Regions from separate parts of the Paenibacillus sp. SEL3 genome, predicted to be linked through region 1. Evidence: predicted binding sites of a transcription regulator. Region 1 holds the regulator's gene; the other holds the start of a gene.
What was found. Region 1 encodes Rex, which represses fermentation and respiration genes when NADH is low (regulators of the CRP and FNR family bind a similar motif). Its sites were predicted from a motif close to TTGTGAAATATTTCACAA; they were not measured.

Region 1 (3,430 bases):
AGCCCTTCAAAGGCGGCTTGTGCCTCATGTTTGATACGTTCCTCGTCCATAGTCAGGCATTCGCCGTTTTTCACAACCTGACGACCGTCTACCCACACATGAGCCACGTCCTTGGCGCTTGCAGAGTATACCGCATGGGAAATAAGATCTGTACGCGGCAAGAAATGTGCCTGATTCAGATCCAACGCGATAAAGTCAGCCTTGTTGCCTGCTGCCAACGCTCCTACTTCTTTTAAACCAATCGACTTTGCACCGTATTCTGTTGCCAGACGCAGCGCTTCACTTGCAGGAACTGCCGTAGGGTCACCGGATACACCCTTGTGAATAAGTGCTGCCAGACGCATTTCCTCGAACATATCCAGGTTATTATTGCTGGCAGGACCATCCGTTCCGAGAGAAACCGTAACCCCTGCACGCAGCAATTCAGGCACTCTTGCCACACCACTTGCCAGCTTCAAGTTGCTGCCAGGATTGTGGGAAACCGCTACACCACGTTCTGCCAGTAAAGCTATTTCTTCGTCGTTCAAATGAACGCCATGGGCAACAAGCGAAGGACGGGAGAAAAAGCCAAGCTTATCCAAGTGTGCAACCGGACGCAAACCGTAGTCGCGTACGTTTTGCTCTACTTCGGCGATCGTCTCAGACATGTGCGTATGCAGTGGCAAGTCCAGATCATGCGCAGCTTGTACGAATTTTTCAATAAACGCAGGTGGACATGTATATGGCGCATGCGGTGACATCATCGTTGTAATACGGCCGTCTGCTTTACCGTGCCAGTTACGCGCAAAAGTCACGGCCTCTGCCAGCTTGATTCGCTGTTCTTCCTCCGAACATAGTCCAATTGCTCCACGCATCAGACTTGCACGAATACCTGACTCTTCAGCCACACGAGCCACCTCATCCATATGATCGTACATATCGAGGAAGGTTGTTGTTCCACCTTTCAGCATTTCCAGCACAGACAAGGACGTACCCCAGTACACGTCTGTAGATGTAAACTTGGCTTCCATAGGCCACATTTTTTCCTGAAGCCATACTTGAAGTGCCAAATCATCTCCATGCCCACGCAGTAGAGACATCGCCGCATGACCATGAGTATTGATCAGACCAGGTAAAAACAATAGCCCTTTACCATCGATCGCTTCCGTCTCTTCCTCACCCGCAGGCAAGGTTTCGCCAATATAAGTAATACGACTATCCTCCACAATCATAAAACCATGGACTACCCCTGCTTCTGGTCCATTTACGGCAAAAGATCCGTTTTTAATCATCCATTTATTCACTGTCATATTGTGCTTCTTCCTTTCCGTCCTCCAAATAATAAGCGAGGCTAAGCAAATCAGTTGTAAAGTCTGTGGCATGAATCCGAATGTTGGCTGGTGCCTTGAGAGTAGTCGGTGCAAAGTTCAGGATCGCTCCAATTCCGCTATCAATAAGCCTATCAGCCACGTGCTGTGCTTCAAAATCAGGTACGGTAATAATCCCGATTCGAATGTTTTTTTCTTTCACAGTCGCTTCCAGTTCATCCATCGGTTGCACGACCAATGTATTGATCTTGGTTCCTACCTTATCCGGAAACGCATCAAATACCGCCACAATCTTCATATTGTCTTTTAAATAAGCGTTATAATTCGAAAGGGCTTGCCCCAGATTACCCGCTCCGACCAATACTACATTAATTTGTTGGTCGATTTTCAGGATATGGCGTATTTTCTCAATGAGATAAGAAACATCATAACCGATACCCTTCCGACCAAAATCTCCAAAATAAGCAAGATCTTTACGGATTTGGGCCGGGTTCAAATCTAGCCTCTGTCCCAGCTCTTGAGAAGAGACCGTAGCCACCTCCCGTTTGTGCAGTGCATTCAGATAACGTAAATATACGGGTAACCTCCGTACGACAGCCTCTGAAATTTTATCTGATTTCATACTTGCTCCCCCTAATTGTAACGAACATACTTATGTCCGTCCGTTATGCCTCTGTCTCCGGGGCGGATTGGAGCCATTCGGCGATGCGGGGCACCATTTGCTCCGATGGCATATGCTCCATTTTTGGTCCCGGTAACGAGTACAAAAAGTGCTTTCCGTAATAGGATTCAATCACACGCGTATCATAAACGATAACGACCCCGTGGTCGTTCGCTGTACGTACCAACCGACCAAATCCCTGTTTGAAGCGAATGACCGCTTGCGGTACAGACAGCTTCATAAATGGATTCTTCTTCTGCTGCTGGAGCAGTTCGCTTTTTGCCTCCAGCAGCGGGTGATTCGGCGGTTGAAACGGCAAGCGAACAATGGCTAGACAAGTCAGAGCCTTCCCCGGAATATCGACGCCTTCCCAGAAACTGCTGGTCCCCAGCAATACAGAAGCTTTCGCTTCCTGAAACCGGCGGGTTAGCTTGCTGCGACTTCCACTGTCCACACCTTGTCCCAGCACAGTAATTTCGCTGGATGCTAAGGCCTCTTTGAGCGGCTCATACACTTGCCGGAGCATCCGATAGGACGTAAACAGAACGAGCATTCTCCCACGTGTCGCCTGAGCAGTCGCTCCTAGAGAGCTAACGAGCATATCTACAAAATGCGCATCTCCTACACTGCCCTTCACACTTGGGAAATCCCGTGGAATAACCAGCAACACCTGATCCCTGTAATTAAAGGGTGACGGGAGCTGCGAAGTCATCAGCCGCTCTTGATCTGCGGCCTCCTGTAAGCCGAGCTGATCGATCATGTACTGAAACGACTTATCTACCGACAAGGTAGCAGAAGTCAGAATAATGCTTCTTTTTTTGTCAAAAAACATTTCTTTCAACTGGCGGCTCACATCGACGGGTACCGCATAAAATTGCAATGATTTACTACGGAATTGCCCGCTTGCCTCGAGCCAGTATACGGTTGTTTCATCATCGAGTCGGATAAAAAAGCGCAAATTTTCTCGAATCCCCGCCAAATCCTTGAGCAGACCCGTGATATCTGTAATAAGGCTATCCGCCGCATAATCGTCATGTTCTTCCTTGACGTCCAGCATCAGCTTGTCGCCCTTGCGCAAAATTTCGCTCATCGTTACATATAGCTGATTTTCCAAAGCTCCCGCCTGATCCCACTTTGCAGGCTTGGCCGAAGGTTTGAGACGGGAAGAAAACTGTCCTGTTTCACCCGGTGTCGCATCACTTCGCTCCGGCAACATGCCAAACAGCTTGTCGCTTAGCAGGTCCCAAGTTTCCTTCACCTCTAACACGAGCGGATACAGCTGGTCGATAGTTGAGGCCCAATCTGCCGACTTCTCGTGCCCCGATTTCGCCAACTGTTGACGAAGTGAAGGCAGTTGTCCATTCTTGCTGTCTTTGAACAGTCGCGTCAGTGTATGCACGAGTGTGAAATATTTCATATGCATACCTAGGTGTTTACCAGCTACTTCCTCCAGGTGATGGGC
Region 2 (3,430 bases), 2.1 Mb from region 1:
ATTGTTTCCGGTTCATCGAGAGTATACTCGTAATGCTGTAGAAAGCAGCAATTCTCTGCACAGAGCATCCAAGCAGGCTGAACATCAAAGCGGTAACGGAAAACATGGACAACAGCCAGCGTTACCAGCATTGGACTGGAGTAGCTATCAGATTATTCTGATAGATTTACGTATACCTGACTGGGATCGGCAAGCCCGGCAGTCGGCAGCAAAGCAGCGACTAACAGAAATGTGCCATGAGCAAGGCAGAGGTATCGTGTTTGAGGCTGGAATATATGTGGGTCTTTTGCTTCCCGCCACGTTAAAAACGGAGAGAGATGCTGTTCAGTTACTGGCTGCTTGGCGACAGGAGCTAAAGGCGTGGGCTACGGAAATTTATGTGGCTGCCGGTGATCCTGTAGCCAGTCTTAGCGACATTCCCAGATCTTTTGAGCAGGCACTACGATTGTTAGAGCGTACGTTTTTGTTCCGGGCAGAAAGAGTCATGCTTTCCGGAGACCTACACAAATTGGAGACAGTCGAGACTGAGATGAGTGGAACGTCTGATAGTGTCACAGATGATCCCATACGTTATGCAGAAAAGCTGTACTATGCGCTAGATATGGCTAATAGTGCAGCTGCAACCCGTGTCATTAAGGAAATGGAAGGCCAATTTCCACGTATTTATCGTACAGAATCCGCAATCAAGGCGGCGTTCGCCCAAACATTCACACTGGCGTTGAACAAGTATGCAGCCGGACAGGATCACAGCCGAACCGTGCTGGAGGAGCACTCCAGCTTTATAACCGATGTATATGCTTATTCCACATTGGGCGAGCTGGTGGATCACTCGCTGGAGCATGTGTTGCAATGGATTGGACAGACTGATCCCGGTGGCAAGGACATCATCATGAAACAAATGATTGACTTTATTCATAGTCATTATGATGAAAATTTGCGATTGGAGTTACTGGCAGATATGTTTAATTACAATAGTGGCTATTTGGGCAAATTGTTCAAAAGTCATACTGGCGAGGCCTTTAATGCCTACCTGGATAAGGTGAGGATTGAGCGAGCAAGGGAGTTGCTTGCACAAGGAATTAAGGTACACCAGGTGGCGGAACGCGTAGGGTATGCGAACGCAGATTATTTTCATAGTAAATTTAAAAAGTATGCTGGAATGTCACCTTCCTCCTATCGTAATCGGGTTCAAAAGAACGGAGGAACAGATGGCTGTTGATAGAATCCCTAGGTATAACGCTATGAAGTCTCTCTTGCAGATGTCGGAGGTACAACCTTCGAACGAAGAGGGGCTCTTTTTTATGGTGAAAAAACAGATAGATCAATCGAAAATGTCACATTTATTATGGAGTTTAGGTCGTTTTCATCAAATCGCCATCGTTATGACACAACTTTGACACGATGTTCACATTTTTGATTCTATTTCATTTAAATTTATTCTATATAATGGGGATAATCTGAAGCCGGATCATGATAACCATAGTGAAGGTAGTTGAGTGATTCATTTTCTAAAAAAGTGACCGCTGCATATGTAAGAATGTGAATACTATCACAAATGTAGAAGACTTCAGATTACAGACACTATAAATCAATGTTAAGAGAAGTGTAGGGGGAGGAGCAACATCATGGACGTATTGGATTTGGCACGGTTGCAGTTTGCAACCACAACGATTCTTCACTTTGTTTATGTGCCGATCTCCATTGGATTGTCGTTATTGGTGGCAATTATGGAGACTATGTATGTTATCAAGAAAAATGACTTGTACAAAAAAATGGCTCAATTCTGGGGAACGTTTCTGCTGATTAACTTTGCACTGGGCGTAGTCACCGGGATTTTGCAAGAATTCCAGTTCGGGATGAACTGGTCGGACTTTTCCCGTTTTGTGGGTGATGTATTCGGTACGCCGCTGGCAATTGAAGCACTGCTTGCATTTTTCCTAGAATCGACCTTTATCGGATTATGGGTGTTCGGTTGGGAAAGATTGTCCAAAACGGTCCATCTAATTTGTATGTGGTTGGTATCGATCGGTACGATGTTATCGGCATTGTGGATTCTAGCTGCTAATTCATTCATGCAACGTCCAGTAGGATATGAGATTCAAAATGGACGTGCAGAAATGAAAGATTTTGCCGCTTTGTTAACAAACGAACAACTGTTATGGGAATTTCCACATACATTGTTTGCTGCTTTTGCAACGGGGGCATTTCTGATCGCGGGTATCAGTGCATGGAAGCTGATGCACAAAAAGAATATGGACTTTTTTAAACCTTCTTTTAAATTGAGTATTATTGTTGCCTTAATCAGTGCCATTGCTATTCCTTTGTTTGGTCATGGACAGGCTCAATATTTGGTGAAAACACAACCGATGAAGATGGCTGCCAGTGAGGGATTATGGGAGAACAGTGGTGACCCCGCTCCTTGGACCGTTATCGCATGGATTGATCCTGGAAACAAGGGAAATACCTTTGAGATTAAAGTTCCTTTTGCTTTGAGTTTTCTATCCTATAGTAAATTTACCGGCTCTGTGCCTGGTATGAATGAGCTGCAAGCCCAATATGAAAAAACGTATGGTCCGGGCGATTATATCCCGCCAGTACGTACCACGTTTTGGAGCTTCCGCATTATGATTGCGGCTGGATGTGGCATGATTGCACTCGCCTTATACGGGGCTTACCTGACGTTCCGTAAAAAGCTGGAAGGTTCACATCGCTGGTTCTTCCGTCTGATGATATGGGGGATATCCCTTCCATTCATTGGGAATACTTCAGGTTGGATCATGACTGAAATAGGTCGCCAACCGTGGACGGTATTTGGTTTGCTTCAAACGAAAGATTCTGTTTCGCCTACAGTTGTGGCAGGAGAAGTGCTATTCTCGTTCATCTCATTTACCACATTGTATTTAATTTTAACAGGTGTGCTGGCGTTTCTGTTTTACCGTACGGCTCGCAAAGGTCCAGATATTGAGCCACATCAGCAAACGGTAATTCATGATCCTTTTGCTCAAGGGGGTGACACCATTGTCGCTAAATGATTTATGGTTCTTATTGATCGCTGTGCTGTTTACGGGCTTCTTTTTTCTGGAGGGCTTTGATTTTGGCGTAGGAATGGCCACAGGATTGGTGCCGCGTAATGACCAACAAAAACGTTTGATGATCAATACGATTGGTCCATTCTGGGATGCCAACGAAGTGTGGCTGATTACAGCAGCAGGTGCAATGTTTGCCGCTTTTCCGCATTTTTATGCGACTATGTTCAGCGGATATTATCTCGTATTTGTGTTTATTTTGCTAGGTTTGATCTTGCGTGGAGTTTCTTTTGAGTTCCGCGGAAAGGCTGAAGGAAAATGGTGGACAGGAACGTGGGATGCCTGCATTCTGATTGGCAGCTTTCTACCGCCGATGCTGTTCGGTATGGCTTTTGCGGCTTTGG

Region 2: a site for Rex is predicted at 1,538-1,555, ahead of ACYCS5_RS10375 (cytochrome ubiquinol oxidase subunit I). Genes of this name have one in related genera too.

What each region holds. Positions count from the first base shown of each region.
Region 1 is NZ_CM137725.1:74,954-78,383, forward strand. It holds gene ACYCS5_RS00355 (amidohydrolase) at 1-1,289, opposite strand, end outside; gene ACYCS5_RS00360 (redox-sensing transcriptional repressor Rex) at 1,276-1,929, opposite strand; gene dinG (ATP-dependent DNA helicase DinG) at 1,973-3,430, opposite strand, start outside.
Region 2 is NZ_CM137725.1:2,194,869-2,198,298, reverse strand. It holds gene ACYCS5_RS10380 (response regulator) at 1-1,219, shown strand, start outside; gene ACYCS5_RS10375 (cytochrome ubiquinol oxidase subunit I) at 1,626-3,032, shown strand; gene cydB (cytochrome d ubiquinol oxidase subunit II) at 3,019-3,430, shown strand, end outside.